Regions from separate parts of the Thermorhabdus hydrogeniformans genome, predicted to be linked through region 2. Evidence: a T-box and tRNA genes for the amino acid it is inferred to sense, from the RefSeq annotation. Region 2 holds a T-box; the other regions hold tRNA genes.

Region 1 (9,349 bases), on a different contig from region 2:
ATGACAATGCCCTTGCCGAGAGTGGTATCCTGCAGTATTTTATTTCTGTCTATTCCCATCAAAATAGCCCTTCGGACGTTCGCATCTTTGAAAATGCTTTTGTTAAGGTTAAGTGCCATGAATTCAAAGTATCTGGATGAATACTGTATTAGATTTATATGGCTTATACCCTGAAATATGCCCCAGTCCTGGGGGTCAACGGGGATAATATCAACCTTCTCATGCTTTAACGCCTCTTTCATGGAATTTTTGTCGGGAAAAATTTTTATGGTTATGTCTTCGATGTAAGGCTTTTTACCGTAATAATTTTCGTTCCTCTTCAATAAGATGGACTCGCTGTCTTTTTTGACAAACCTGTATTTGCCCGTGCCGACGGGAACCGCCTGAAGCGCGTTTTGGCCCGGACCGGCCGCCCTTTTTTCTGCATCCCGCTGCACCTGAATTAAAGAAGCCGGCAATATCCCCCTCGCCATGGCGTACAGGAATCCGGCATCCGGCTTATATAGGGAGACTACAAACGTCCCTTCACCGGTGGCGCTGAAGCTCTCAATATTGTCGAACTCCGGAAATAACGGAGCCCTGCCCTGATTTTTTTGCTTTTTCCGAAGTTCGACTATCCTGTCAAATGTGGCTTTAACATCCGCCGACGTAAAAATCTTACCGTCATGCCATTTTACGCCATCCCGCAAGTAAAAGGTGTACGTCCTGCCGTCATCGGAAATATCCCAGGATTTTGCAAGACCTGGCTGAATCCTGCCCTGCTCGTCAATTTTGACAAGGCCTTCATAAATTAATCCCGCTATGGCTTTTTCTTCGTCCGTCTGAACCTGTAAAGGATCCAGCGCCAATGGGGATACGGCGGCAATTGCGACGCCGCCCCCGCTTTTGGGGCCGCTACTGGTTTGGCCGCCCGACTTTTTTTCCTGGGCGGAACCGGCGGGACTATTGGAACATGCCGTAAGAAATATAGCCAGAAGCAAAACGGCCGAAACGATTTTTGTTTTTCTCATGGCTGGCCTCCTGCAGGTGTTTATAAAAATTATATTGTACGACTTGCAGGCAGTCAATTTCCACATTATGTAAAATGTTTCTGCAAATATCCGCCACTTGAAGAATGGCAGTATTACACTCAAGGGTTAATGCTTGAAAAAGCCCTGCAAATCCGATAATAATTATATATAAAAATAAAAAAAATAAAAAAAGGAGGCAGCATATGGAAAGGACATTTGTGATGATAAAACCCGACGGTGTAAAACGCGGGCTTACAGGCGCAATCCTGCAAAGGTATGAACAAAAGGGCCTTAGGATAATCGCCGCAAAGCTTGTAAACGTTTCAAGGGAACTGGCGGAAAAGCATTACCAGGAACATGCTTCAAAACCCTTTTTCGCCGAGCTTATTGATTATATCACTTCGGGGCCGGTTTTCGCCATGGTACTGGAAGGCCCCCAGGCCGTGAAACTTGTCCGCCTTCTAAACGGCGCCACAAAGGTGGAAGAAGCCCTCCCCGGCACCATCCGCGGCGACTTTGCCACCTCCACCACCAAAAACCTGGTACACGGGTCAGACAGCATTGAAAGCGCAAAACGTGAAATAGCCATCTGGTTTCCCGAACTCTAATCTAATTCAATCTATTTCATCCTCACCAGCTTGGGATTTTCTATGATGCCCGGTATCCGGCCCCGTTTCGCCACAGGCCTTCCGTCCACCATTTTCAAATCCATGGTCATATCTATGGGCGATGCCCCTGATATGTAACTCCCCACCCCGAAGGCGTCGGCTCCGGCATCCGACAGCTCCCTTATCCTTTCTGGTGTAAGGCCCCCGGAAACAAAGATTTTCACAAAGCCGTAGCCCTTCTGGTCAAGCCTCTTTCTTACCTCATTCACCAGTGCGGCGGTAACCCCTCCCCTTTCGCCGGGGGTATCCAGCCTCACCCCTTCCAGGGAGCGGCCCAGGGCCTCGGCCACGGCCAGCGCCTCTTCGGCTTCGTCTTTGAACGTATCCACCAGGATTATCCGGGGGGAATCGGGGGGCATTATTTCATCGTAAACCCTGGCCACCGACACCGTATCACCGGCAACGATAACGGCCGCGTGCGGTATTGTCCCCGAAGGTTCCCGCCCAAGCAACTTTGCGGCCAGTATGCAGCTGGCGTTGCTGGCCCCACCGACCACCGCCGCCCTTTCCATAACCGGTGCCACAGCCGGGTGGACGTGCCTTGCGCCGAAGCATATAAATACTTTATCCCCCGCCGCCTCACGACACTGCCGTGCGGCCGTGGCCCACGCGCTGGAATGGGCCAGCATCCCAAGCAAAACCGTCTCATACATGCCAAACTCCTCATAGGGGCCTTTTATCCTCATTACCGTGTCCTTGGGTTCAAAGGTTTCTCCTTCCGGCAAAGCGTAGACTTCCACATTTTTATCTTTCAGAAGATTTATTACTTCTTCCACACCGCAAATAACTCCGGATTTTCTGGGAAATACTTCCGCCACCACTTCCTTCCCGGCCAGCCCCATATACCTTAATATCTCCATGGTCTTTATAAAATAGATATCGGTGGTGGTCCCCGCCATTATCTCATCGTGGTTTGCCGAAAAAAACGCCCTTTGGGGCTCGACTTTGAAATCCTTTACATCCTGTAAGGTTCTGATTCTTTCTATCATATGTACAACCTCTCCTTCAATGTTTTATAAAACTCATGACCACGGCCACTATCCCTGCAGCGGTCATCGGGCCGATGGGGACACCCTTAAAAAAGGCCACTCCTATCACCGAACCCAGGACTATCCCCACAACAATGGACGGTTCGGTGTTAATCAGACCAAGCCCCCTGCCTGAAAGGACAACCGTGAGGGCTCCGGCGAACAGAGCCACCAGAGCAACAGGGCTGGTCAGCACTGCCTGGATGTCTCTCAAAGTAATCTTTCCGGTTACAAAGGGTGTCAGGATCCCAATGGTAAGAATAATAATGCCCAGCCTGATGGCGTTTTTATCCAGATATGAGAGCACTTCCTTCAAATCCAGCAACTTTAAACCGAGCACTACGACGGCCGCCAGTGCCAGGGAATTATTGCGGCTCAAAACGCCCAGGTTGAGGATGATTAACATCGCCAGTATCCCCTGATCCATTTAAAAACGTTCCTCCTTAAAGTTCATATAATCTCCTGTACCACCTGTAAGCGGTCTTTACCCTGGCTACAAAGCTCCTGGTTTCAACAAATGGTATCTTTTCTTCCTTCCCGCCCTTCAGCTGGCCGTTTTTCAGCCAGTTGGTCACATTTCCAACGCCTCCGTTATATGCCGCCAGGGCGAGGGTAACATCCCCGTTGAATTCTTTAAGAAGGGTCGCCAGGTACCACGTCCCAATTTTAATGTTTATATCCGGGTGCTCGAGGTCGTCTACGTCGAAATCATCGATGCCCATCTTTTCCGCCGCCCAGGCGGCGGTTTCCGGCATGAGCTGCATGAGGCCTACCGCGCCTTTGTCGGATACGACCTGCGGTGAAAATCCACTTTCCACCTTGATTACGGCCGCAACCAGGTAGGGGTCTACGCCGTAGTCGCCGGAATACCTGACTATTGAATTTTTAAATTTAAGAGGATACAGGTATTTCATAAACCAGGAAATATTGTTGTACAGCGCCAGTACTCCAACAACTATAACCAAAATTGCGGCGATTCTTTTTGTCACGATAGCTTCAATTCCCCCCATATTCTGTCTACCTGTCTTTTTGTTTCTTCAATACTTCCGCCGTTATCTATAACCCTGTGGGCGAATTTGAGTTTTTCTTCCAGGGGCATCTGGGCCCGTATCCTCTCCAGCGCTTCTGCGAAGCCCATGGATTTTTCCCGGAAAAGCAGTCTTTCCAGCTGGGTCTTTTCGTCGACGGCCACCAGCCATACTTCATCCACCAGCAGGTCAAGACCTATCTCCAGGAGCAGGGCCGCGTCCACAACCACAACGCTTTCATTTTTTTCTCTGAAAGTTTTAAGCCGCCTTTTAATTTCTTCCACTATCCTGGGATGCGTGATGCGGTTTAAGGTTTCCAGCTCTTTTTCATCTGAAAAGACTATGTGTGCCAGTTTTTTCCTGTCGATGTTCCCGTCTTCCCGTAATATCCCCTTCCCGAAGTGCTCGACAACTTCCGCCCAGGCGGGTTTTCCAGGTTGCATTATCTCTTTTGCTATCTCATCCGCATCTATTATAGCAGCACCCTTTTGCTTAAGCAACATGGAAACGGTGCTCTTGCCGCTGGCAATACCGCCGGTAAGACCTATCACCTTCAAAACTCATCCCTCCCCAAAATTAAAGCTCCTCCCAGGTACGTCCCACTTTAATATCCACTAACAGAGGCACTTTCAGGGGGATGGCGTTTTCCATATCGTATTTCACAATCCTTTTGACATCTTCAAGTTCATCTTCCGGCACGTCAAAGATGAGCTCGTCATGGATCTGCAGGAGAATTTTGGCTTTCAGGTTGTTTTGCCTTAAATCCCGATAAACTTTGACCATGGCCACTTTTATGATGTCGGCGGCGCTGCCCTGAATGGGGGTATTCATGGCCACCCGCTCGGCAAAGGACCTCAAATTGTAATTCCTGCTGTTTATATCCGGGATATAGCGCCTGCGGTTCAAAATGGTGGTCACGTATCCCGTAAGCCTTGCGTTCCTGATGGTTTCCCGCACGTAGTTTCTGACCCCCGGATATCTTTGAAAATAGGCCTCTATATAGTCCTGAGCCTCTTTGTTTGAAATGCCGAGGCTCTGTGCAAGACCGTAATCGCTGATGCCGTAAACGATGCCGAAATTCACCGCTTTCGCCCGGTCCCTTAAATCCGGTGTAACTTCATCGGGCGGGATTCCAAATACCTCGCTGGCCGTACGGGTATGGATGTCCTCGCCTTTGATAAAGGATTCCATCAGACTTTCGTCACCGGAGATATGCGCAAGCACTCTGAGCTCTATCTGGGAGTAGTCCCCCGACAGCAGCAGATGCCCGGGCCCGTCTGCCACAAAAACTCCGCGGATGCGTCTTCCCACTTCGGTTTTGACCGGAATGTTCTGCAGGTTGGGTTCGGTACTGCTGATGCGGCCGGTGGAAGTCACGGTCTGATTCAGGCTGGTATAAATCTTCCCGGTGGTTTTATCCGCCAGCGCCAGCAGGCCCTCGGCATAGGTGGACTTCATCTTCATCAGGAAACGGTATTCCAGTATTTTTTCGATTACGGGGTGACAGGGTTTGAGCTTTTCCAGCACTTCCGCATCTGTGGAATAGCCGGTCTTTTTCTTTTTTATCACCGGCAGGGAAAGCTTTTCAAACAGGACCTCCCCCAGTTGTTTGGGGGAATTGATATTGAATTCCATACCGGCCAGTCCGTATATTTCTGCACTAAGTTTGTCCAGTTTTTTGCCAAACTCTTCTGAAAGCGCCTTTAGTTTTTCACAATCCACTTTAAAACCCGTCAGTTCCATGTCCGCCAGGACAAAGCTGAGCGGCATTTCCACTTCATAAAAGAGCTGCTTCATGTCGCAATCTTCAAGCCTCTGTTCAAGAACTTCCTTCAGGTCCTTTAACACCGCGGTTTTTTGCCCCGGGTCTGCCGCATCCCGCAACTCCGCGCCAAGGTACTCAAAGGCAATGTCCTCCAGGTCGTATCGGGGCTTTGATGGATCTAGCAGATATGCCGCGAGCATGGTGTCAAAACTGCAGCAAAAATCCATGCCCATCCTTTTCAGGGCATTTTTCGTAAACTTTCCGTCATGGGCGATTTTCTCTATCCCGGGGTCCTTTAAAATGGCAGCAAGCTTAAATTTCGCTTCGGGATTCATGTTAATTAATTCCCATGGCACATAATAAAGGCCTTCACCTGTCGCAAGACTTATACCCTTTATGGTGGCCTCCAGAGAATTCTGCTTACATGCGTCTAATAAAAGGCTCAGGGTCTTTGACGAGTGTATTTCCTCCACGGCGGCATTTAAACCGGCCACATCCCCTACATGGCGGGATACCGCCCCGCCGGTGGCCCCTTTCACACGCGGGCGCTCTATTTTATTTATCAGGCTGTTAAATTCCAGCTCCCTGAACAGCTTTAACAACTTTTCATAATCGGGCTCCCGGCGCTTGAAATCTTCAAAATCAAAAGCAAGATCCACATCCCTTACAATGGTGGCCAGGTACTTGCTGACCCGGGCTTGCTGGCTGTAGTGCTCGATAACGTCTTTTATCTTTCCTTTGATCCTGTCGGTATTTTCCAGCAGGTTCTCCACGGAGCCGAACTCACGGATAAGCTTTGCGGCGGTCTTTTCCCCCACATTTGGCACTCCCGGTATGTTATCCGACGCGTCTCCCATGAGCCCTTTCATATCAGGTATGGATTCGGGGGGGATGCCAAAGCGCTCCACCACCTTCTCAGGATCGAATATTTCCAGTTCCGTAATGCCCTTTTTGGTCAGCAGGACATTCGTCATGGGCGACACCAGTTGAAGCGCATCCCTGTCGCCGGTCAATATCAGTGAAAAAACACCCGATTCTTCCGCTTTCCTGGACACGGTCCCCAGCACATCGTCGGCCTCAAAGCCGTCTATTTCCAGGTATTTTATGTTAAGGGCTTTTAATATGTCTTTCAATATATCAAACTGCCCTATGAGTTCTTCGGGAGTCCCCGGCCTGGTGGCCTTGTAGGCCGCATATTCGGTGTGCCTGAAGGTGGGGCCCTTTTTGTCGAAAGCCACGGCCACGTAATCGGGATTCTCTTCTTTCAGTATTTTAAAAAGCATATTGGTAAAACCATACACCGCATTGGTATGTACGCCTCTGGAGGTCCGCAGCGGCGGCAGGGCGTGAAAAGCCCTGTGCAGCAGGCTGTTGCCATCTATGAGCAGGATCTTTTTCATTATTTTCACCCCGATACTATTATTTCACCAAAAACTTTCAAATACCTGCCGGTAATGAAAAAAAAGCAAAATATAAACGGCTGATTGCCATATTTCGCCATATTATGACAAAAATAACATTTTAATACCTATATTCTCTTTACTTCTTCGACAAAAAATGCAATATATAGTAGAAGAAGTGTGAGGAGTTGATGAGTTCGTGGTAGATGAAATATTTAAAGATATTGGAAAAAAAATCAGGCACATCCGCCTGAAACAAAATCTCACCCAGGAAGAACTCGGCGAAAAAGCGAACCTCCACTACAGCTATATAGGTCAGATGGAAAGAGGGGATAAGGTTCCTTCTTTAAAGACTCTTAACAAAATAGCAAAGGCGTTAAACGTAAGTCTGGATTATGTTCTTGAAGGAACAAAAAACTGCGAAGAGAGCTGCTCCGCCGACGATTCCATTAGCGAACTCATTCACCTATTAAAATCAAGACCTCCAAAACAAATGGAAATGCTTATTTCCATATTCAAAACCATCATCGCGGAATTTGATAAATATGAAAAAATAGCAGAAAATGAGGAAAAATAAAAAGTCGCTGAAAAGCGACCTTTATTTTTAGATATCACGCCGCCGATGCGGCACTACTTATCATATCTGGTGCCGAAGGCGGGAGTCGAACCCGCACGGGTTTAGGGCCCACCGGATTTTGAGTCCGGCGCGTCTGCCAATTCCACCACTTCGGCACAAATGCAATAATATATTAACATATCTTACAGAAGATTTCAAGTGGATATCCCTGCTTTGTGCGGATATCCTTCTTTTGTTTCCATTTGTTTTCATTCCACCGAAGCAACATTTTCATTTTATTCTTTTTTATTCTATTTTCATACTCCCCCCAATAATTTCTCGAGGTTTTCCGGACCCTTTTTGCTTCTTGTGATATGCGTCACAGATTTTATAAGACAGCACGATTATCATAGATATAGAATAAATTTTAAAACTCAGGGAGGATGAGCTCATGTTTTGTTATCAGTGCGAGCAGACGCCAAAAGGGGGCTGCACCAGAACAGGAGTGTGCGGCAAAAACGAGGATATTGCCAGCCTCCAGGATATCATCATATTCGGGTTGAAAGGCATTTCCGCTTACGCCGTGCACGCCCGGGAACTGGGATTTACAGACCCGGAAGTGGACGCCACCATCGAAGAAGCCCTTTACATGACCCTTACCAACGTCAATTTCAACCTGCAGGAACACATAAACATGGCCATGAAGGTGGGAAGGGCCACCATTAAGGTTATGGAGCTTTTAGACAAAGCCCACACCTCAAAATTCGGCGTCCCCAGCCCAGTTTTTGTTACCGAGGATAAAATCGAAGGCCATTGTATTCTGGTTACCGGCCACAATTTACACGCCCTGGAGGAGCTGCTGAAACAATCCGAGGGCAAGGGCGTAAACGTGTATACCCATTCGGAAATGCTCCCGGCCCACGGTTATCCCGAGCTGAAAAAATACAGGCACCTCAAAGGAAACATCGGCAAATCCTGGACGGACCAGCGCAGGGTTTTTGAGGAGTTCCCCGGAGCCATACTCGGCACCACCAACTGCATAATGCCGATTAAAGGCACATACTCCGACCGGTTCTTTTCCTATGAGATAGCCGGCCTTGAAGGCGTTCAGAAAATCGAAAACGACGACTTCACACCCATCATTGAAAAAGCGCTGTCGCTGCCCGAAGCCCATGTCGAGTCGGACAGAGTCATAGCTACGGGTTTCCACCACGAAAATGTGCTGAAACTGGCCCCCGATATCATCGATGCCGTAAAATCCGGCAAAATCAAAAAGTTCTTTGTCATAGCCGGCTGCGACACCCCCGGCAGCGGCGGAGATTACTACAGGGAACTGGCCATGGCCCTGCCCAAAGATTGCGTGATTCTGACAACATCCTGCGGCAAGTTCCGCTTCAACGATGTAGATTACGGCACGGTGCCCGGGACGGACATCCCGCGGTATATCGATCTGGGCCAGTGCAACAACTCCATTTCAGCCGTAAAAATAGCCGCGGCTCTGGCCGAAGCCTTTAACTGTTCGGTCAACGAACTTCCTCTCAATATTGTCCTGTCATGGTTCGAGCAAAAAGCTGTGGCAATACTTTTGGGCCTCTTCAGCCTTGGCATTCAAAATATTTATATCGGACCCAGACCGCCGGAATTCATTACACCCGGTGTTTTGAAGGTGCTTCAGGAGAATTTCAATCTGAAATTGATCGGCGACGTCAAAACAGACCTGGCCCGGATGCTGGGTTAAAGCGAAAATTTCTTCCATGCCCCTAAAAGCAAAGGCGCTCTGAAGTTTTGCCGGCCTGGGAAAATTTTCGAAAAAATTAGGAAGGCTCAAGCCTTCCTAATTTAATCTTTGATTCCAGTGTAAAAACTCCCCCTTTTCCCCAATCCATATTTAACC
Region 2 (11,744 bases):
CCCAAGATTGGTATGAATCACCACACCGGTGGCATTCACCACCGGCCTCAAGTTATAAGCAGGGGAAGTCAGCCTCCGTATGGCCATGGAAATAACCTCGTTTTTTAACTCATCCCGGGTTTTATGCTCATGTACGTCTCCGGCTTCAAGGGCTTTTGCAAATTTTAACCGGAGATATTCCAGGCTGTCTCTTATGGATTCTCTTACGGCGTTCCTGCCGAATCTCTCTATCAATTTTTTTATTTCAGGTTCTTCCAGGAGGTCCGCCACTTTAGGCAGAAGCCTCAAAAAGCGATTTTTATTCAATATTAGACCTCCCAATTCAATTTTCCAGCACTATTCTGAATTCCGAGGGGTCGACAACCTCCCCGATTACGGCAGCACCCACCACGCCTTTGGACTCGAGAAGGTTCGCCAGAGCCTCTGCCTTTTCTTTTTTTAGGGAAATTAAAAGGCCGCCGGAAGTCTGGGGGTCAAAGACCAGGTCCGAGACAACCTCGGGAATACCGTCACAGACTTTGATTTTGCCTTCCAGGTAGCGCCTATTATGGTATAACCCGGCCGGCAAAAGCCCCATGGCTGCCAGTTCCTCCACCCCCGGAATTACCGGTATCGCCCGGGAATTTATTTTGATTGTAACGTTTGACGCTTCAGCCATCTCATAAGCATGTCCCATCAACCCGAAGCCCGTTATATCCGTGACAGCATGGACACCTATCTCGGTTGCGGCTTCGGAGGCGGCTTTGTTCAGGGTCGACATTATTTTGACAACCAGTTTTTCGGTTTTTTCATCGAGCATACTCGCTTTTAAGGCCGTGGTGGCGACACCGGTTCCTAGAGGTTTTGTGAGGATCAGCACATCGCCGGGTTTTGCCCCGGCGTTGGTTATAACTCTGTCCGGGTGAACCTGCCCCAGAACAGATAAGCCGTAGACTGGTTCGGGATTTTTTATGGAATGACCCCCTCCCACTACGGCTCCGGCTTCCTTTATTTTATCCGCGCCCCCTTTTAACACACCGGGTAAAATGTCTTCCACCAGGTCCTCGGGAAAAGCAACAACATTCAGTGCGAGGATGGGCTTGCCGCCCATGGCGTAAATATCGCTCAGGGCGTTGCAGGCTGCGATCTGGCCGAAGGTATAAGGGTCGTCCACCACGGGCGTGAAGAAATCTACTGTGGATATGAGGGCCATTTCATCGCTCACCCTGTACACGGCCGCATCGTCGGAGGTGTCAAGTCCCACTAGAAGATTCTGGTTTTTTAATACCGGTATTTGCCGCAGCACCTGCGACAGGGCCTGGGGCCCCAATTTGGCCGCTCAACCGGCGCTGCAGGTGAGTTCGGTTAGTCTGATCTTTTTCACATAAACACCTCCCGCTGAATGAATTTGCACTTTAATCCCAATAATTAAAGGTAGATATAACATTTATTAGAAAAATATTATTTAAAGATAAAACAGGCACTTGTCAATTAACTTTAATCTTATCTTTTATCTCCTCAAATTTTTTGTCCCCGATACCTGAAACATTTTTTATTTCTTCGATGGATTTGAACGGACCGTTCTGATTCCTGTAGTCTATAATTTTCTGTGCCGTGGTGGGGCCAATTCCGGGCAGAGTGTCAAGTTCGACAAGATCCGCAGTGTTTATATTTATTTTATTATCGCTAAAAGAGCTTATGCCTACCGTGGCTCCCGCCATGCCGGTATTTCCACCGCCCGGCTCCTCCTGGCCTTCGGGGAATTCTCCCACTCTGGGCACATAAAGTTTATCTTCATCGCGAAGTTTTTGGGCCAGGTTTAATCGCAAAAGGTCGGCTTCCGGAAGATTTCCGCCCGCCGCCTCTATGGCGTCTTTTACCCTCTTTCCCTCTTCCAGGGTGTAGACCCCGGGGTTTTTAACGGCTCCGGTCACGTAGACCATTATCTTTTTAGGTTCCTCCTGCGCCACAGGGACCGACACCGGTACCGCCGGCCCCTCTTCCAGCTTAAAGGCCACATCCGGTTCCTCTTTAAAAAAGACGTAATAGACCATACCCCCGCTGAAAATCACCAAAGCCAGCAAGAGGCAAAGCAGTATTTGCTCACGTTTGCTGAAATTATACATAAACTCCACTCCCGCGCAAATCTACCTGGTTTCCTTTCGCGATATTCCCATTATTTCATAAATCATATCCATATTCAAACTGCTGCGCACCACCGCCGCCCACCGATCGTATTCTCTTTCTTTAAACATTTTAAAATCCACGGTAATTTCACGTCCTGTATTTATATCACCCCGGTATTTTGCTTCTTTCAAATTCTTTAAAAGCTTTGAAGCAAACTCCCCGCTTTCAAAAATTCCGTGCAGGTAAGTGCCCAGGACCCTGCCTTCGGAATTAACGGCCCCATCTAAAGCCATTACATTTTCGCCCAATCTCTTTTCGATGGATATAAAGCTTGAAGCGCCGTTGGAAAGCACGGTCTTTCCCATGTGAATTTCATAGCCTTCCACCCTGGCCCCGCCGAGGCATCCGGCAAAGCCCGCGAGCCCTTCAATCACCGTACCGGAAACCCTGGTGGTTACCTTTTCTCGTTCTATCTCTGTGTCAATATCCAGCAGCCCCAGCCCTTCGGCGTATTCCAGGTTACTTTCAATTCGATGCGGATCTCTTATGCTTCTGCCCAGCATCTGGTAGCCGCCGCAAATACCCATAATGACAGCGCCTTTATATAAAAGCTCCTTTATTTCCTCATGCCATCCCTGCCCCTTTAAAAATGTCAGGTCTTCTATGGTATTCTTGGTGCCCGGTATTATAACTAGGTCGGCGTCTCCAATCCTCGATCCCGGTGTAACATAAGAAAGTTTTACACCGGCGTATACGGAAAGGGGGACAAAGTCCGTAAAGTTGGATATATGCGGCAGGTACAGCACTTTAATAATAACGTCGTTTTGCGCTTTCAGGTCAACTTCCCGGCTTTTTAAGTCCCCTTCTGGAGATTGTTTTGATACCTCATTTATCTTTAATCTTAAAATCTCCGCGCGAGGCGAATCTTCCTCGTCTACATAGATGTCAGTATACGGAACCACCCCCAAAACCGGCCTTTTAATTATGCCTTCCAGCATCTCAAGGCCAGGCCTTAAAATCTCCAGATCTCCGCGAAATTTGTTAATCACTACGCCTTTTACCCTGGCTTTCTCGCTTTCGGAAAGCAGAAGCATGGTACCCGCCAGGGAGGCAAAAACACCGCCTTTATCGATATCGCCCACCAGTATGACCGGAGCGTCGACAAGCTCAGCCATGCCCATATTTACGATGTCACGGTCCCTCAGGTTTATTTCGGCGGGGCTCCCGGCGCCTTCTATGACTATAATATCGTTTTCTGCCGCAAGCCTGTCGTAGGCCTGTTTTACAATATCAAGCAGTTTCGGCTTGAACTCGTGGTAATCCGCGGCAGACAGGTTGCCATAGACCTTTCCCATTATTATTACCTGGCAGTTTTTATCGGAACTGGGTTTGAGAAGCACCGGGTTCATCAGGACAGAAGGTTCGACGCCGCAGGCTTCGGCCTGGGCCACCTGAGCCCGCCCCATTTCAAGGCCCTCGTTTGTTATAAAGGAGTTAAGAGCCATATTCTGAGATTTAAACGGGACCACCTTAAACCCGTCCTGTCTGAAAACCCGGCAGAGGCCGGCGACAAGGCGGCTTTTTCCCACCGAAGAGCCGGTACCCTGGACCATTATACACTTTGCCGTCATTGCAGAAACCCCCGGAGTATCACGTCTTCGGCCTCCTTTTCCGAAAGGCCGAGGGTCATCAGCTTTATCAACTGTTCTTCGGCTATCCTGCCAATGGCGGCTTCATGGGTGAGCTGTGCGTCCGGGTGTTCTGCCGAGATGGCGGGGGAAGAACTTATCCTGCCTTTGTCCATTATTATGGAGTCACATTCCACATGGCCCCTGGCGCGTGCCCTGGCAATCACATTGGGCCGGAAAATTTGTACGGAACTGTCCTTTGCCACCGATCGGGAAACCACCCGGGCGCTGCTTCCATCGCCCTCAAGCTCTATCAGCATTTCCGATATTGCCTCCTGGCGACCGTGGGTAAGAAGGCGTTCTGTTATGGCGAGGCTTGCACCTTCGGCCACTCTTGCTTTTGTCTCGCGGACGGTGCTGTCAACTCCTTTTATCTGGGTCAATTCCATTTCTACTGTTGAATCCTTTTCCATTATCAGGATGGTCTTGGGGTTTAACACCCTTTCGCCGGTGCCTTCACCTTCACCGTAGTGCTTTTCAACATACCTCATGCGCGCACCACGGCGCACGATAATCTCATGGATGCCGTCGTGCTGTGATTTTTTTGAACCGGGGTTATGTATCCCGCAGCCAGCGACTACGGTCACGTCGGAACCTTCCCCAATCTCTATGGTGTTGTAAACGACATCTATTACTCCAGACATGGTTATTAAAACCGGTATGTGAACGGCCTCATTTTTAGTACCCGGAGCTACAATGACATCGATTCCCGGCCTATCCTGCTTTGGTTTAACCTCGATATGGCGGGAAGACTGCCTTTGAATCCCCTGCCCGTCTTTTCTTATGTTAAAAGCGCCAGCGGGAATTTGATGCAAATCCGCCACCGTTTTTAACAGTTCCTGATCAATAGCAGTTAATTTCACCGGAATCACCCCCGCAATTTTCCTGCCAGCGGCATTTAAATCCTTCCTGCAGTATGGGCCACATCTTTTCCCTGCCGCCCATTTCCTTAATCTCGCCGTCAGCCATTAAAATAATCTCATCGGCAAGGGACAGTACCCTTTCATGATGGGTTATTACGATGCTGATTACATTGCCCTTTAAATGATAATTTCTTATTAATTGAAGAAGGTTTTCAAAGCTCCACAGATCCACCCCGGCTTCAGGCTCATCATAGATGATTGCTTTCGAGGGCCTCGCAAGGACCGTAGCAAGTTCTATCCGCTTTATTTCTCCACCCGAAAGGCTGTTGTCGCATTCCCTGTCAATGTAATCCTGAGGGCAGAGCCCCACGGCCCTCAGCCTGGCATATGACGTATCCTCTCCGTTGTGGGCCGAAATTTTCAGAAGGTCTTTTACTTTTAAACCCTTGAATCTTGGAGGGTTTTGAAAGGCGTAGCTTATGCCGAGATTGGCTCTCTCGGTAATGCTCATATCCGTTATGTCGGTGCCGTCAAGAAAGATTCTTCCACCCGAGTTTCTGTATATACCCATTATTACCTTTGCCAGGGAAGTTTTTCCGCCTCCATTGGGACCTGTTAAAGCGTAAAATTTGTTGTCTTCAAGCTCCAGATTTATATTTTTAAGGATAGATACATCCCCAGAGCCGTTTACAACATCCAAACTAACCGATTCCAATTTCAGCATATATTTCATCCTCTTTTCCGGTAATATTTTCTTGGTTTTATTCTTTAAATATTCTACATCACTTTACTGGGGATTACAATACGTTTGTTCTGCAACATGTGCGCGGCTTGTTATTTTACATAAAAAGCAAAATTAACATACCTTTAACCCAAATGATGCAACGTTTTCCCCTTACGTTGCTATCTTACACGAAAAACAAAATTAACCGGTTAAAATTTTAAAAGGATAGACTTGCAGTTTTGTTGCAAAAGTCTATCCTTAAATTAATATGCTTTACCGTTAAAGGGGCTCGCTCACTTTACCACAATATTGACAAGTTTTTTGGGCACTGTTACGACTTTAACCACATTTTTACCCTCAATGTAAGCCTGGACCTTTTCATGCTTTAATGCCGCTTCTTTAACCTCTTCATCGGTCGCCTCCGCGGGCAAATTGATTTTCCCACGGACTTTGCCGTTGACCTGCACCACTATTTCGAACTCATCTTCTTTTATCGCTTCTTCATCGTAGCAGGGCCAGCTTGCAAGGTGAATGCTCTTTTCATGGCCCAATTTCTCCCACAGCTCTTCGGTCATATGGGGTGCGAACGGTGCCAGCATCAATAGGAGGCTCTCCACCGCTTCTTTAATAACCGAACTCGAAACGGGTTTTTCCTTGAAGGCGTATAAGCCGTTCACCATCTCCATGATGGCGCTTATGGCGGTATTGAAATTGAACCTTTCATTTATATCTTCCGTCACCTTTTTTATGGTTTTGTGCACCAGCCTGCGCACTTCTCTGTCAACCGCTTCATCCGGGCAAGCCTCCCCCGTTCTGCTGGAAAGTTCGTTCACCAGCCTCCACACCCTCTGCAGGAACCTGAAAGACCCTTCTACCCCCTGGTCGCTCCACTCCAGGTCCTTTTCGGGCGGCGATGCAAACAGTATGAATAGCCTTGCAGTATCGGCGCCGTATTTTTCGATGATTTCCTCGGGACTTACTATATTGCCCAATGACTTTGACATCTTGGCCCCGTCTTTTAGAACCATACCTTGAGTCAACAGGTTCTGGAACGGTTCGTCGACCCCCACCAGACCGATGTCCCTCATGACCTTATTGAAGAATCTGGAATACATCAGGTGCAATATGGCATGTTCCACGCCGCCAATGTACTGGTCGACGGGCATCCAGTAGTCAAGCTTTTCTCTGTCAAAGGGCCGTTCGGTATTTCGTGGGTCGGTGTAGCGGTAATAATACCAGGAGGAGCACATAAAGGTATCCATTGTATCGGTTTCCCTGCGCGCAGGGCCTCCGCACCGGGGACATTCGGTGTTTAAAAACTCCTGGCATTCAAGTAAAGGCGAAGTGCCCCTGGGATTGAACTCCACTTCCGGCGGCAGCATCACCGGCAGGTCCTTTTCGGGGACCGGCACGATGCCGCATTTATCGCAGTAAACGATGGGAATGGGGGCTCCCCAGTACCTCTGGCGTGAAATCAGCCAGTCTCTCAGTTTGTAATTCACCTTAACCCTGCCTATGCCCTTCTCTTCCATATAACGGCCGATGGCCTTTATGGCTTCCATATTATCCATGCCGTCAAATCTGTCCGAATTGACCAGCCTGCCCCTATCTACATACGCTTCCGTCATTTCATCGGCTTTTAACTGCTTTTCCGACGGAGATACTACAATTTTTATGGGAAGACCGTATTTTCTGGCAAACTCAAAGTCCCTCTGGTCGTGGGCGGGGACACCCATTACCGCACCGGTACCGTAATCCAGGAGAACGTAATTGGCTATCCAGATTGGAACTTTCTCATTGTTCATCGGATTTACAGCATAGGCTCCTGTAAAAACGCCTTCTTTTTCGGTTTCATTGGAGGTCCTGGTTATTTCGCTGTACTTTTCCATTTTCTTTTTGAATTCTTTTACCGCCTCTTCCTGCTCCGTCCCGGCAGATAGTTTATCGACCAGGGGGTGCTCGGGGGCCAAAACCAGATAAGACACACCGTAAACCGTATCGGGTCTGGTGGTAAACACCGGAATCTTATCGCCGGTCTTTTCTGCCGAAAACGAAAATTCCACCCCTTCGCTCCTGCCAATCCAGTTTTCCTGCATTATCTTGACCTTGTCGGGCCATCCTGTAAGTTTTTCCAGATCCTTGAGCAATTCTTCCGCATAGTCCGTTATCCTGAAAAACCACTGTTCCAGATCCTTCTTGCCCACTTCTGCCCCGCACCGATGACATTTTCCATCAACCACCTGTTCGTTTGCCAGCACGGTGGCGCAGGAAGGACACCAGTTTACAAAAGCCTTTTTGCGGTATGCAAGGCCTCTCTCATAGAGCTTCAGGAAGAACCACTGGGTCCACCTGTAATAGCCGGGATGACATGTGGCCACTTCCCGGTCCCAGTCATAGCTCAGACCAAGGCTTTTCAGTTGACGCCTCATATTGTCAATATTGTCCCATGTCCACTTTGCCGGGTGAATGCCGTGTTTTATGGCCGCATTTTCGGCTGGGAGGCCGAAAGCGTCCCATCCCATTGGATGGAGTACATTGTAACCGTTCATTCTTTTAAAACGGGCCACCACATCGCCGATGGAGTAATTTCGCACATGGCCCATGTGAAGCTTCCCGGAAGGATAGGGAAACATTTCAAGGCAATAATACTTGGGCTTATTCGAGTCCTCTTCAACTTTATACAGTTTTTCTTCCGACCATTTTTTTTGCCATTTTTCTTCAATGGCCTTAAAATCGTAAACCATTCTGATACCTCCTTTTAACGCGAATAAAGATATAAACTATATAAATTAAAATAAATTAAAAGCTCCTCATCCCTTTTAGGGACGAGAAGCCCTTTCTCGCGGTACCACCCTAATTGGCAAAAAGCCCCCTCTTTGCATTTTAACGCCTGCCGGCCGAACTTTCAAGGCGAGTTCAAGGCATTTCCCTTTCCGGATTTTCACCCTCCTCCGGATCTCTGTGAAGGATTTTGCCCCTACTACTCCTTGTAAACTCCGTTTTCAATTATTTATTATATGAAATCTGGCAGGTTATGTCAATGTCCAGCCGTCTGGCATCGGCCCATAACCTCTCCAGCATGTAGTATTCTCTCTCGGGTTCATAAAAAATGTGAATCACCACATCGTTAAAATCAAGCAAGACCCATTTAGCCTCTTCATAACCTTCTTTGCCTCTCAGCTTATAGCCTTCTTCCATGAGTTTTTTCTCCACTTCATCGGCCAGTGCTTTTACATGAATTATCGACCTGCCTGTGGCTATAACGAAATAGTCGGCTATACTGGATATATCGCTGATATCAAGGATTACTATATCACGACCCTTTTTGTCGTCAAGGGTTTTTGCAGCTAATACGGCACAGGCTTTTGGGTCTTTTTCCATCCATTTCCCTCCACTTTTCAATTTACATCCTTTCCGATTATTACGGTAGTAAGCCCCGCTTGCAGCTGGGATTCTTCCTTCATCTCGGGTTTTGGAAAAATCTGTGCTATTTTTTCAGCATCGTCTTTCTTCTCTTTCGGGTATATAATTGTGGTGGTTTCATAGTCAAAGCTATCGGCGTTGGCTATTTTTACAACTTTAAAACCCCTGGCCTCAAGTTCCTTGGCTATTTTGGAAGCTATGCCGGAGGAACCGTTTCCGTTTAATACGGCAACCTTTGTATCGCCGCCGTCAAAAAATACGTCATTAATCAATTCATCCATCTGATACTGGTACGGTATATAATAACTCACGCCGGAAATATATCTGCCTTCTCCCGGCAACATGTACATCTGGATGTTTTCCTCTTTGATTTGCCTTGCCATATTGGCCAGCTTGGCCATTTCCAGCGGCGGTATATCCGTCTGGACGTTTTCCTGCACCGCGTCAATTATCCTGGGTAATTTTAAAAGAGTGGCGGGTTTTAAAAGCGTCCTGGCCAACGCTTCCACAAATTTTTGCTGGGCCCTCACCCTGGCTACATCTCCTTCGGGGTAATGCCTGTACCTGACGAATTGTTCGGCTTTCTCCCCGTCCAGCACCTGCAATCCGGGCTTTAAATCTATATGGAGGTTGCCCGCATTATCATCGTATTTTAAGCGTTTTTCTATATTCATTTCAACCCCGCCGACGGCATCCACTATGTCTCTAAACCCTTTGTAATTTACAACGACATAGTTATGAATAGGAACCCCCAAAAATTCCTTTACGGTTTTTACAGCCAGATCCGCTCCCCCGTAAGCCATGGCCGCATTAATTTTCTGGACTCCGACTCCCGGAATTTTAACCCGCGTATCCCTCGGTATAGACAAAACTTTGACATCCTTTTTCTTTTGGTCTATGCTAAAGACCATTATGGTGTCGGACCTGTGGCGGTTGTACTCTTCTTTTGCCCCAATGGTCCCTGCATCAAGGCCCAAAAGGAGTATGTTGAGGCGGCCTCCTTTCACGAATTCGTCGGTATTGGATATTTTATCGGAAGAGTTCGCCGCCGCCCCCTGGTGGTTCAAACTGTAAAAAACATAGTAAAACCCGCTGCCCACTGAAAGAACCACAAACAATACGGATAACAGGGTGTATTTCAAAATTTTTTTCATGGCTTCTCCTCTCTTCCCTTTTGCATGAGTAGGAAATTCCTGGCGTTTACGGTCCTTGGATGCAAAAGGCTTTTCCTGGCAAGCACGTATTTAATTGTCGAATCAAAAGCCAGCAGTACAGCTTCGTCCAGGTCTATACACGCCTTTTTCCTCATTTCCTCAACTCCGGGAAAGCTTCTGGCCGGTTCTATATAATCGGAAATAAAAATGATTTTATCGAGCAAAGTCATATTCACATCTCCGGTCGTGTGCGTTCTTACGGCTCGAAGGATATCTTCGTCTTGTATACCGTAAGCTTCCCGGGCATAGACTGCACCTAAAGGCCCGTGAATCAGCGCCGGTTCCGATTTTTCAATGTCATCTAACAGTATACCAAAATTTTCAGCCATTTTCAACTGAACGCTCGCGGGCAGGTCTTTGAGGCAATCGTGCACAAGGCCGGCCAATTCAGCCCTCTTTATATCGGCCCCAAAATGCCCGGCAAGCCCTGCGGCTGTTTGCGCAACGTTCAGGGAATGCAAAAAGCGCTCCGGAGTAAGGTTTGTCCTTAAATTTTCTATGATGTCATCTCTTGAAAGCATTTTATCACCTGTAGAGGCCGTTCTTTTTAATGTATGTTTCCACACTATCAGGCAGCAGATATTTTATGGAAAGGCCCTGCTTTACCCTGTTTCGTATATCGGTAGATGATATGTCAAGACCGGTTACCTCCATAGGATAAACATCTTTCCCGTAAAGGCGTTTTATCTCTTCCAGCTTTTTTTTCAATTCGGCTAAGTGATAGCCCGGCCGGGTGGCGGCAATGAAAGTGCAGTAATTCAACACCTCGGCCACATCTTTCCACGTTAAAATATCCAGAATGGCGTCGGCGCCGCTAATAAAAAAAAGAGAGGTATCTTTGCCGTACTCTATAGAAAACTGCCGGATGGTGTCTATTGTATAGGTATAACCGGGCCTGTCAATCTCCATCCTTGAAACTTTAAAAAAAGGATTGTCATTCACGGCAAGAACCGTCATCAGATACCTGTGTTCGGCTTCGGTAACTTTGTAGTTCTTTTTATGCGGCGGATTGCCCGCAGGAGTAAAAACGACTTCGTCCAGATTAAAGTTTATCCTGGCCGCCTCCGCCGTCACCAGGTGACCGTAGTGGATAGGGTCAAACGTACCCCCCATAATCCCTACCCTTTTCTTATTCGACAAATAAATCCTCCCCCACATACGCAACTCAAGTTTAATAGAAATTATACCATTTCGTGTTGCTTTTTTCAATTTAGTGTAAAGCCCTTTGTGCGAAATTTAAAAGAAGGTCAATCATTCCATATATAAAAATTCAGCCTCTCCTATTTTTACGGTATCTCCCTCTTTTATCCCTTCCTTTTTGAGGGCATCATCCAGACCGAGCCTTTTAAAAGTAATTTGAAGTCTTTTAACCGCCGACTCGTTCTCAAGGTCCGTCATGGCCACAAGGCGCTCCACAAGCTTGCCGGATACGTAAAAAACCCGCCCGCCCCGTTCCACTTTGAAAGGCTTTTCCTCCCGAAGCGTATACTGGCGAATCTCTTCGGCGTGAATGTCCTGCGGCATTTTTTCAAGCAAATTGGCGACTTTGTATACCAGTTCCTTTACTCCCTGGCCGGTAGCGCCGGAAATCGGAAGCACTTCCAAACCTTCCCGCTCAAGGGCGGACTTTATGCGCTCAAAATTTGCCCGGGCCTGGGGCAGGTCCATTTTGTTGGCGGCAATTATCTGTGGCTTTTGAGCGAGTTTTTCGCTGTACTCTTTTATT
Region 3 (11,744 bases), on a different contig from region 2:
CCGGAGAAACAACAAAGATCAAGGTTGCTCACCTTCCCATTCCTGGCCAGGCTCTGTATTACATAGCCCGGGCTGAAGGTTTCTTTGCGGAAGAAAACCTGGACGTGGAACTGATACCAATTAAAAAATCAGCCGAAGTCTATAATCTGCTTCAGGCCGGCAAAGTGGATGTGGGTTCCGCGGGAACCGCCGCCCCTCTGACCTTCATTTCTAAAGGGGCGCCTTTTACGATTGTTGGGGGGCTCCTTGGTGAGGGCAGCGCCATCGTAGTACCTGCTGACTCATCCATTAAAGAGATTAAGGATCTTAAGGACAAGAAAATTGCCACTGTCCGCATGGCTACTGGCGACATTGTAGTCAAAGCCCAGCTTATAAAAGACGGTCTGAAGCCAGAAGATCTTGAATATGTTGAATTTCCTTCGGCCACAGATTCCCTGGCAGCTCTGCAATCCGGCAAGGTGGATGCTGCCATCTCTTGGCCCCCTTACTCCGATGCTGCCATTAAGACCGGAGAGATTAAGGTTCTCAAGTGGACAGGTGACATGGCTCCCGGTCACCCCTGCTGCCGGGTTGTTTTCAACAATGACTTCGTTGCCAAAAACCCTGAGGCTGTGGTCAGTTTCCTAAAAGCTCTGATTAAAGCCGAGAAGTTTTTTAACGAAAACCCTGAAGAGAGTCTGAATATCGTAGCTGATGCCTTAAAGGTTGACAAAGATACCATCCGGGCTACCTTGGTAGACGAGAAGACCAGCCTGATTTCAGCAGACCCCAACAAGAAGGCGGTTTTTGAATTCTACGAAAATATGAAGAAAGTCGGATACCTGGAGCCGAACGCTAAAGACCCCGCAGGTAACATCGATACCAGCTTCTACAGGAAAGCCCTAAACGAGCTGGTCCAAGCCAACCCGGATGATGCATTCTACAGGAAAGCTTTGGAGAACTATCAGAAAAACAATGAATAAGCCTTTGCTGCAGGCCCTCTGCATAATTTTGGCCCCATGGGGCTTATGGCTATTGAGTTCGCAGGTGATTTAACGAAGGAGGGGAACCATGGTAGAGATCAGTATTCGTAATATTGAAATGTATTTCCCAGTCAACAAAGTGCCGGTCAAGGTCTTGGACGGGGTAAACTTGGATATCCATAAGGGGGAGTTTGTCAGCATCATAGGGCCCAGCGGCTGCGGCAAAAGCACCCTCATTAGCCTGGTGGCCGGGCTCCAGTTCCCCAACAGCGGTGAAGTATCAGTCAACAATCGGAAGGTGACCGGTCCTGGCTCTGACCGCGGAGTGGTATTTCAAGATTATACCCTCTTTCCGTGGATGACCACCCTGGAAAACATCGTTTTTGCCCTGGAAGAAGTGGAAAAAGGTTTGAGTAAAAAAGACTTACGGGTCAAAGCACGACAATTCCTGGATATCGTGGGCTTAGGAGATTTTGCCAATAACTACCCCGGCGAACTTTCCGGCGGCATGCAGCAGCGGGTAGCCATCGCCCGAGCCTTTGCCTTAAATCCCAGAATATTGTTGATGGATGAGCCTTTCGGGGCTGCCGATGCCCTGACCAGAGTCCATCTCCAGGACCTCCTCCTGCATCTTTGGGAATCTGACCGCAAGACCGTTTTATTAGTAACCCACGATATAGACGAGGCCCTAATCCTGTCCGACCGGATCGTGGTTATGACTCGACGGCCAAGCAGGGTTAAACAGATAGTTGAGGTTAATTTTGAGCGTCCGAGAAACCGGACCGGCCTTACACGGTCTTCCGAATATATCGCTTTAAAATCCCATCTATTATCTTTACTTTATGACGAATTATCCGAACCTTTAGCACAACAAAAGGAGAAGCTTGAGATTATGGGTGAGCTGTTAGGAAAGGGGGTATCCAAGCAATGTACAGCAAAACAGTTACCAGACTAGGTGCGGCCATCATTTGGCTTGCCTTGCTGGCAGTGGTGCAGGTTCCGGATGCTGCGGAGCAGCAGATTGAATCAAAAGTCTTGTATACCGGGCTTATATTGGGTATACTTGGATACCTTGCTTTTATCAACTGCTTAAACGCAGGAGGCAGGGTCGACGATGATTACCTTCAAAACAAAAGTGATGTTCTAAGCATTATAGGCATTATAATCTTAACCTGGGAAATAACCGTTGCCAAACTGGGGCTTGGGTCCCCCATCTTCTGGATTGCCCCCGCCAAAGTGCTGGTGGCTTTATATGAAGACCTGAGCTTTCTGAGTCAAAGTTTTCTCAGTTCTATGAAGCTGCTGCTTGGAGGTTATTTTCTGGCACTGCTATCTGCCATCCCCTTGGGACTTTGGATCGGCTGGAACAGGAGGCTGCTGCTGGCGGTATACCCCATCACCAAGATCGCTTCTCCGATCCCCCCTACGGTCTTACTTCCTTATGCCTTGATGATTTTTAAAACCATCGACCAAGCGGCAATGTTCATCATCTTCATCGGTGCTTTCTGGCCGGTACTAATCAACACTCTTCACGGGGTTTTTAATGTTGATTACAGGCTGATTAACTCAGCAAAAAGCTTTGGGATAAGCAATGGCAAATTGCTGCTCCGGGTACTGCTGCCCGGGGCAGCCCCCGGTATTTTCTCCGGAGCCATGGTGGGTCTGGTTCTTTCCTTCATTATGCTGACCGTAGCCGAAATGGTGGGTGCTGATGCCGGCCTGGGTTATTATGTTTCATACTATGCCGATATGACAGAATTTGACAAGGTCTTGGCAGGCATTATCTTCATCGGTATTGTGGTCACAGGTGTGGTCTATATATTTGATAAGATTCGGCACTACTGCCTGCGCTGGCAGAGAAATTCAAAAAATATATATACATAATATTGACGATGTAAAGCGCCAAAAGATGTAGAGCGGGTTATAGGGCTATTGCGTCGCGAAATAACCACACGAAATAACTCCAGGCTCTTGACATATTTCATTCGGTATGGTAATATAATTTCTGCATTATGAAGTGCCGAAGTGGTGGAATTGGCAGACGCGCTAGATTCAGGGTCTAGTGTGCATTACGCACGTAGGGGTTCGAATCCCCTCTTCGGCACCAACCCCAATTTACAGCACATGCCATAGTTTAATAAATTATTAATAAATATGGTTGTAGTAGATTGCACTTTTTTAAAAATAAAATTTTCGTTACATAACACTTTTTGAAAGATGCGGTAACGGATTTCTATGCCGTTATAAAAGATTATACACATTCAAGCCTTAAAAATTTTAAGAGAAGCACCACCCCCTTGCCTTTAAAAAGGTGGGTGGCTCTTTTTATTTGGAGGATAAAACATGAGCCTCAGGATTATTTATGGCCGGGCTGGAACCGGTAAAACTAGGCTTTGCCTCGATGAAATCAGACAAAGACTTACGGAAAAGGGAGACTTTCCGCTTATTTTACTCGTCCCGGAACAATTTTCCCTTGAGGCGGAAAAGAATATTTCGGGCATTGCGGAAGAAGGCGGACTTATAAGAGTCCAGGTGCTCAGCTTTAAACGTATGGCCCAGAGGGTCCTGAGCGAAGTGGGCGGGATTTCTTTTAAGCATATAGACCGGGCCGGAAAATGCATGATCCTTTACAGGATTTTCAAAGAAAAAAGCGGAGAGCTCAGGGTTTTCAAAAGAGCCTCGGCCAGAAAGGGTTTTGTACCGGAAGTCATAGAGCTTTTCGAGGAGCTGAAGCGATACGGCATTTCCTGCAGCAAACTACAGGCGGCAAAGGATGGCCTTTCCGATAGTTCGCCGTTAAAAAACAAGCTCTCGGACATAGTCCTGATATTTGAGGAATTCGAAAAAAGGCTTCACCGGGAATACATAGACCAGGAGGACGACATTTTCCTTCTCGCTCAAAAGCTTCCGGAGTCAAAAGAACTTGACGGTGCGGAAATATGGATAGACGGCTTTTCAGGGTTTACTCCCCAGGAATACCGCGTGATTGCGGAACTCTTTAAAAAAGCAAGAAGGGTAAACGTGACCGTATGCGCCGACTTTTTAAGTGAAATTTATGACATTGACGAGACGGATGTATTCTTCCCCACCAAGCTTTCAGCCGCCAGGCTGATTAAAATGGCAAAGGATGAAGGCATAGAAGTGGAGCGGGCGGTTTCGCTGAACGATAAGAGCCCCGTGAGGTTCGAGGGCAGCGCCGAACTAAAACACCTTGAATCCCAATTTTTTGCCTTCCCTTACAGAAAGTTCAGGGAAAAGACGCGCGATATCGAAATTTTTTATGCAAAAAACATGTACTCGGAAGCCGAAGCCGTCGCACGGGCTATTGTGGGGCTTTCAAGGGAAAGGGGGCTTCGCTTCCGCGACATGGCGGTGTTGTGCGGCGACCTGGAGGCGTATGAAGGCGTAATTTCCGCCGTTTTTAGCGAGTACGACATCCCTTTTTTCATTGACAGGAAGAGGGGCATTATGGACCACCCCCTGGTTATGCTGATTACATCCGCCCTTGAAATTTACTCTAAAAATTGGTCCTGCGAGCCGGTTTTTCGCTATCTAAAGACCGGCCTTGCCGGAATTCCCGCCGCCGACGTCGACTTAATCGAAAACTACGTGCTGGCATACGGCATAAGGGGGAACATGTGGACAAAAGATCGGGACTGGGAATTTAATTTCAGTTCCGCCTTTGACGAAGAGGAAAAGGCTTACGACGAAGAAACCCTGAAAAGAATAAATTCAATAAGAAAAAAAATAGTCGGCCCTCTTGCCGGCTTTCATCAAAAAATCAAGGGTAGAAGGAAGGCCGTTGATATATGCACGGCGCTGTTCGAATTTTTATGCGATTTGGACGTCTTAAACAGGATTGACGACCTTGTGGAGGAATTCAAGGAGCAGGGAAGGCTGGACCTTGCCGCCGAATACGGCCGAATCTGGAATATAGCGATGCAGGTGTTGGACCAGGTGGTAAGAGCCATGGGAGATACCCTGATGAACGTGGAGGAGTTCACGGAAGTGCTTGCGCTGGGCTTTGAAAGTTTCAAGCTGGGCCTCATTCCTCCATCCTTAGACCAGGTGCTTGTGGGGAGCATCGAAAGATCCAAATGCGATGAAGTGAGGGCGCTTTTCATAGTCGGCGCCAATGACGGCAGGTTTCCCAGGGCAAAACTTAAAGAAGGGATTCTGAGCGATGAAGACAGGAAAACCCTGCAGGACCATAATATCGAACTTGCCCCTGATTCCAAGTCAAAGGCCTTCGAAGAGCAGTATCTGGTATATTTCGCCTTCACCCGGGCGTCGGGTTACCTGAGAATCAGCTTTCCCGTGGCCGACAGCCGGGGCAGAGCCCTGAGACCGTCAATGGTGCTATCCCGGTTGAAGAGGGTATTCCCGCACATAACCGTTGAGAGCGACCTGGTGGAGAGCGATTCAGACGGGGAAAATCTGGAGCGGGTGACTCTGCCGGTTCCCACGTTTAACGAGCTTGTTTCCAATCTGAGAAAGCATATAACCAGGGGAAAAATGAATCCCCTGTGGTGGGATGTCTACGGATGGTACACAGGAGATGAACGCTGGCTTAAAAAATGCGAGGAAATAACGGCAGGGTTGTTTTATAAAAACTCCGTCCAGCCGCTGGGTCGGGAGCGGGCAAAGAGGCTCTACAGGGCGCCGGTGCGATCCAGCGTGTCCAGGATGGAAAAATACGCATCATGCCCTTTTTCGTATTTCGCCAGGTACGGCCTGAAGGCCCGGGAACGGCGGGTATATGAGATCACCGCGCCGGACCTCGGAAGCTTTATGCACCTCGTAATAGACAGATTTTCCAAGCTTGTGGAAGAAGAAAAAATCTCCTGGCGGGACCTTGAAATGGAATTTATAGAAAACACCGTATCGACGATAGTGGACCAGATCGTTTCAGACATGTCCGGCGCCATTTTTGCCAGCTCTTCCCGCTACGGATATCTGGCACGAAGGCTGAAAAAGATGCTGGCCCGTACCATGTGGATGATTGTGAAGCATATAAAAATGGGAAAATTCCTGCCGGTGGGGTATGAGCTCTCATTTGGCATGCAGGGCGGCCTCCCGCCGGTGGAGCTTGAACTGGAATCCGGCGAAAAGATAATCCTCACCGGAAAGGTGGACAGGGTCGATGTGCTGGAGACCGGTGAGGGAACGTATATAAGGATTATCGATTACAAGTCCGGGAACAAGGATTTTGACCTGTCAGACGTTTATTACGGCATCGACCTGCAGCTGGTGGCATACCTGGGAGCTCTTACGGAAAACCTGGAGGGTTTTAAGTCCCCCGTTCTTCCCGCAGGCATATTGTATTTTAGAATCCAGGACCCATTTGTAAGAAAAGAAGGCGAAATGTCCGGGGAGGAGATAGAAAGGGAAATTATGAAAAAATTCAGGATGCGGGGGCTTCTGCTGGAGGAGGTGAATGTGATAAGGGGAATGGACACGGAGATTTCGGGGGATTCCCTCATTTTGCCCGTAAGGATTAACAGAGATGAGAGCATAAGCAAGACATCATCGGTGGCCAGCTTGAAACAGTTTAACCTTTTGATGGAGCACGTGCGGGGGCTTCTGAGGGAAATGGGCCGTGAAATGCTCCGCGGCGAAATCCCCATAAAGCCGTATAAAAAAGGTGACGTCACCCCCTGCGGCTTTTGTGAATACAGGCCGGTGTGTAAATTTGACAGCATTATAGACGGGAACAGCTACAGGGTGCTGAAAAACCTGAAGGGCAAAGAAATCTGGAACATTCTGGACAGTGGGGCCAGCGGCAATTTTCAGGGAACGATGGCTAAAATAGATTGATATATTACGCTAAACAGATCGATATAATACTTTATTGCGGCAGGTGAGAGTTTTGGGAAAAACCGGATGGACCAGGGAACAGGAAAAGGCAATGGAGGCGGGGGGCTGCAACCTCCTCGTGGCGGCGGCGGCGGGAGCCGGCAAAACCGCGGTCCTGGTGGAAAGAATCATTCGGAAGATAATTAGTTCCGAAAATCCCGTGGATATAGACCGGCTCCTTGTCGTCACTTTTACAAATGCGGCGGCGGCCGAAATGAGAGAGAGGATTGCCGACCGCATTGAAAAGGAACTGGATAAAAACCCAGGCAGCCGCCGGCTCCAGCGGCAGCTTTCTCTTTTAAGCAGGGCTTCGATCACCACCATACACTCGTTCTGCCTTGATGTGGTGAAAAATCATTTTCACATGGTGGATCTGGATCCGAACTTCAGGGTGGCTGATGCCACGGAAGCCCTGCTTCTAAAGCAGGAAGCCCTGGAAGAGCTTTTTGAAGACGTTTACGATGAAGAAAATATAGATGAAAACTTCTTAAAACTGGTGGAGTGCTACGGGGGCCAGAGGGGCGACCAGAAGCTGCAGCATATGGTGCTGGATCTGTATGACTTTACTCAGAGCCTTCCCTGGCCTCAAAAGTGGCTTCTGGAAATGGCGGAAGATTTTAATGTGGATTCCAATTTTGATTTTTCCAGGAGCAAGTGGGCGAAAGTGCTGATGAACACCGCCAGGATTGAAATTTCCGGCCTTCTTTCTATAATAAACGACGCCGTAAAGATTATCGAAAAGAACGCCCAGCTGACCCCATACCTCGATTGTTTTTGCGAAGATGCCCGTATGCTTCAGAGCCTTATGGACATAAGTGAAGGGAAGTGGGGGGATTTTATTACCGCCCTTTGCAATGCCGGCTTTCAAAAACTGAAGCCCTGCCGCTGTGATGACAAAAAGCTGCAGGAAAGGGTAAAAAAGATGCGCGCCGAAGTCAGGGACCGCCTTGCGAAAATTACAGGAGCCCTTGCATCCTATGACGGCGACAGAATTATAGAGGACTCAAGGAAGCTGTACCCGTTGATTCGAAGGCTTAGTCGTCTTGTGATGGATTTTGGCGCAAAGTACAGGGAAAAGAAAGCCGAGCGAGGGGTTATAGATTTTAACGATATTGAGCACTACTGCCTGCAGATCCTTACGACGGTGGACGGCGATGGAAACATCCTTCCGTCCCGGGCGGCCCTGGACCTCAGGAAGAGATTTGATGAAATTATGATAGACGAATACCAGGACAGCAACATGGTTCAGGAGGTAATCCTCAACATTATTTCGCGAAATAGCGAAGGCCTGCCCAATATGTTCATGGTTGGCGATGTGAAACAGAGCATATACAGGTTCAGACAGGCTAAGCCGGAGCTTTTTTTGGAAAAATACCGAAGTTATTCCGAAGGGGAAGGCGAAAAACAGAGGAAGATCCTGCTGTACAGGAATTTCAGGAGCAGGCGGGAAATAATAGATGCCGTGAATTTCGTGTTCGGCCAGATCATGTCCCTCAATGTGGGCGAACTGGAATACGACGGAGGGGAAATACTGAAGCCCGGGGCGGCCTATGAAACGCCGGAGGATTCAAAATACATAACGGGAGGGCCAGTGGAAATACACATTATAGAAAAGGCGCCCGGCGAGGAATCGTTACAGGTGGAGGATCAAGATGAGCCGGGCGATGGTGGGGGGGAAAGTCCCGCCCTCCTTCTCGAGCCTTTTGAAGAACCCGCTTCATTGGAAACGGAACCGAAAGACTCAGGCATGGAAGCCGGTGAGGAACCCGACGCCATTCAGGCCGAGGCCAGGATCGTGGCGGCCAGGATAAGGGAGCTCGTGGACTCCGATGGCGAAGGGGGGTGGTATGCCGTCTTCGATAAAAAAGAAGGCAGATTCAGACCCCTCAGATACGGCGATATAGTCATCCTTCTCCGTTCCACGCGGGATTATGCCCCTGTTTTCATGGAAGAGCTTTCGGCGGCGGGGATACCGGTTTATGCGGACCTGGATACGGGGTATTTTGATTCGGTAGAGGTCCAGACCATGATCTCCCTTCTGAAAATCATCGACAATCCCCTGCAGGATATTCCCCTCCTTTCGGTGCTGCGCTCGCCCATAGGAGGTTTTTCCGAACGGGAACTGGCGGACATAAGGATAAAAGGGAGGGAGGGGTGTTTTTACGAAGCCCTGGAAAAATTTTCTTCCATGGGTGATGATGAGATGTCGTGCCGAGAAGATGAAATTCCATGGGATGGCGGCGAATCCCTGAGAAAGACCCGGGAAAAAGTCAGGAAATTTATAGATAAACTTTCAGGATGGAGAAAAAGAGCGCTTTACATGAACACCGGCGAGCTGATATGGCACCTTTACACCCAAACGGGGTATTACAGTTTTGTCGGGGCTTTGCCGGGCGGGAAAGAAAGGCAGGCCAACCTGCGGGCGCTTTTTGAAAGGGCGAGGGAATACGAAAAAACCAGCTTCAAGGGCCTTTTTAATTTTATAAACTTCATCGAAAAATTAAAGGCCGGCGGGCAGGATATGGGAAGCGCCAAAGTACTGAGCGAGCATGACGACGTTGTCAGGATTATGAGCGTACACAAAAGCAAGGGGCTGGAATTCCCGGTGGTCATACTGGCCGGTTGCGGGAAGAAGTTCAACATGCAGGATATGAACAGGAGCGTGCTGTTTCACCAGGACCTGGGATTCGGGCCGGACGTGGTGGACGCGGACCGGAGGATAACATACCCCACGGTGCAAAAGCAGGCCATAAAACAGAAGATTAGGCTTGAAACCCTCTCCGAGGAAATGAGGATCCTCTATGTGGCCCTTACCAGGGCGAGGGAAAAGCTGATACTCACGGGGACGGTGGACAGTGTCAGAAAATCAGTCGGGAAATGGGCAGGCGCTTTGAGGGTTCAGGGGAAAAAAATCCCCGAGTATGAAATACTCCGGGGCCAAAATTACCTTGACTGGATAGGCGCCGCCCTGATGAGGCACGGGGGGTTGAAAGATTTGAGAGTGCTGGCGCAAATGGAGGATGATAACTTCCTTCCGGGCGGCGATTCCAATCCGGCGCTCATTCAAGACACCTCCGCATGGAAGGTGTTTTTCCACCGCAAAAAGGACGTCCTGGGCATGGAGAAAGAGGAAATGCGTGAAAGACAGGATTTCGAGAAAATGCTGCGGGATATGCGTGGAAAAATCGGGGCCAGTCCCTACGGTGAAATTATAGAAAAAAGGCTTTCCTGGCGGTATCCATATGCGGCTTCCACCAGGGTACCCACAAAGATTTCGGTGACCGAACTTGCCCGCATGGCCGGTTCAGAAACGGATGCGGAGGATGCGGCGGGCATTTTTCTTGAAACTCTTGTTAAAAGACCGGAATTTCTGGAATCCAAAAAAGGCCTCACCGCCGTGGAAAAAGGGACGGCCATGCATTTCGTGATGCGGCGCCTGGACCTTGCCCGCGTGGGAAGTGAAGGGGATATAAAAGCCCAGGTGGATGAGATGGCGGAAGACAACCTGCTTTCTCCGGAAGAGGCCGCTGCCGTCGATGTGGGAAAAATTGCGGAGTTTTTCTCCATGCCGCTTGGCAAAAGGATGCTGGCCTCGAAGAATGTGAGGCGGGAAGTGCCTTTCATCATTACCCTGGATGCGCGGGAAATCTATGACCTGCCCGAAGGGTATCCCGAGGAAAAGGTCGTGCTCCAGGGCGTGATAGACTGCTATTTCGAAGAAGAGGGCGGAATCGTGCTCATAGATTATAAAACCGACCGGGTCTACCCGGAGCGGATAGACGAGCTGAAGGAGAGGTACAGAATGCAGGTGGAGTACTACGCCAGGGCTCTGGAAAAAATTACAAAAATGCCGGTGAAGGAAAAGTATCTGTGCCTGTTTTTTGCTCCACCGGACAGCCGCCTGATATCGTATTAGACCATATCCGGCAAAGACATGGAGGTGATTTTTTTGAGAATACTGCACACGTCCGACTGGCATCTGGGGAAGTGCCTGGAAGAAATATCCAGGCTGGAAGAGCAGCGGGGGTTTGTCGACGAACTCTGCCAGATTGCCGATGAAGAGGGAGTGGATGTTGTTCTCATTTCCGGAGACGTATTCGACACCTATACGCCACCTTCCGCCGCGGAAAGCCTTTATTTTTACGCCGTGGAACGGCTGTCCCGGGGCGGAGAGCGGGCGGTGATAGTCATAGCCGGCAATCACGACAGCCCCGAGCGCCTGTGCGCGGCGAACCCTCTCAGTTACAGAAGCGGGATAATCACTCTGGGACTCCCTTCCAGCATACCGCTGGACTGTCAGACCGGAGGTGGGGTAAAGATTGTAAAGGCCGGGCCCGCCTGGCTTGAACTAAGGATTGAGGGCGTGCCCCACAGTGCGGTGATAATAGCCCTCCCCTACCCTTCCGAGGCCAGACTTTCGGAACTTCTGACACAGAGGGCCGACGAAGACGAACTGCAGTCGGCCTACTCCCAAAAAATAAAGACCATCTTCCGCGAACTTTCACGCAATTTCAGAGACGACACCGTAAATCTTGTGACCAGCCATCTTTACATGCTGGGCGGCAGAGAATCGGGTTCCGAGCGCCCCATACAGCTGGGCGGTGCGCTCACCGTAACACCCGACGCCCTGCCCGAAAACGCCCATTACGTGGCCCTCGGGCACCTTCACAGGCCCCAGGCGGTAAAGGATGCCCCCGTCCCCGCCTATTATTCCGGCTCACCCATTGCCTACAGCTTTTCTGAAGCGGATTACAGCAAAGTGGTTTACCTGGTAGACGCGTCTCCCAAAAAGGAGGCCGGGGTAAAGCAGATTTACATAAAGGCCGGAAAAAAACTTTTTCAGTGGAAGGCCGGGAGCATCGAGGAAGCTTTCAGGAAATGTGAAGAAAACCGCGGCATTGACGCTTACATAGACCTGGAAATAAG

What was found. A T-box is a leader RNA that pairs with one kind of tRNA and senses whether it is charged. The one in region 2 lies ahead of leuS (leucine--tRNA ligase), so its partner is inferred to be a tRNA-Leu.
Region 1: it encodes a tRNA-Leu, which carries the amino acid that the T-box ahead of leuS (leucine--tRNA ligase) is inferred to sense. The anticodon was not compared.
Region 3: it encodes a tRNA-Leu, which carries the amino acid that the T-box ahead of leuS (leucine--tRNA ligase) is inferred to sense. The anticodon was not compared.

The regions. Positions count from the first base shown of each region.
Region 1 is NZ_JBJYKD010000052.1:29-9,377, reverse strand. It holds gene ACKX14_RS15070 (ABC transporter substrate-binding protein) at 1-1,010, opposite strand, end outside; gene ndk (nucleoside-diphosphate kinase) at 1,214-1,618, shown strand; gene ACKX14_RS15060 (nicotinate phosphoribosyltransferase) at 1,630-2,667, opposite strand; gene ACKX14_RS15055 (DUF441 domain-containing protein) at 2,684-3,133, opposite strand; gene ACKX14_RS15050 (lytic transglycosylase domain-containing protein) at 3,150-3,695, opposite strand; gene coaE (dephospho-CoA kinase) at 3,692-4,291, opposite strand; gene polA (DNA polymerase I) at 4,311-6,899, opposite strand; gene ACKX14_RS15035 (helix-turn-helix domain-containing protein) at 7,099-7,476, shown strand; tRNA gene ACKX14_RS15030 (tRNA-Leu) at 7,544-7,631, opposite strand; gene hcp (hydroxylamine reductase) at 7,907-9,193, shown strand.
Region 2 is NZ_JBJYKD010000004.1:107,699-119,442, reverse strand. It holds gene selA (L-seryl-tRNA(Sec) selenium transferase) at 1-306, opposite strand, end outside; gene selD (selenide, water dikinase SelD) at 323-1,363, opposite strand; gene ACKX14_RS03285 (helix-hairpin-helix domain-containing protein) at 1,467-2,105, opposite strand; gene ACKX14_RS03280 (cobyric acid synthase) at 2,127-3,737, opposite strand; gene ACKX14_RS03275 (SufB/SufD family protein) at 3,734-4,657, opposite strand; gene ACKX14_RS03270 (ABC transporter ATP-binding protein) at 4,638-5,381, opposite strand; gene leuS (leucine--tRNA ligase) at 5,675-8,125, opposite strand; T-box leader at 8,200-8,384, opposite strand; gene rsfS (ribosome silencing factor) at 8,388-8,762, opposite strand; gene ACKX14_RS03255 (LCP family protein) at 8,780-9,958, opposite strand; gene yqeK (bis(5'-nucleosyl)-tetraphosphatase (symmetrical) YqeK) at 9,955-10,539, opposite strand; gene nadD (nicotinate-nucleotide adenylyltransferase) at 10,544-11,158, opposite strand; gene obgE (GTPase ObgE) at 11,270-11,744, opposite strand, start outside.
Region 3 is NZ_JBJYKD010000019.1:38,466-50,209, forward strand. It holds gene ACKX14_RS10240 (ABC transporter substrate-binding protein) at 1-962, shown strand, start outside; gene ACKX14_RS10245 (ABC transporter ATP-binding protein) at 1,051-1,917, shown strand; gene ACKX14_RS10250 (ABC transporter permease) at 1,890-2,846, shown strand; tRNA gene ACKX14_RS10255 (tRNA-Leu) at 2,982-3,069, shown strand; gene addB (helicase-exonuclease AddAB subunit AddB) at 3,306-6,779, shown strand; gene addA (helicase-exonuclease AddAB subunit AddA) at 6,823-10,734, shown strand; gene ACKX14_RS10270 (exonuclease SbcCD subunit D) at 10,768-11,744, shown strand, end outside.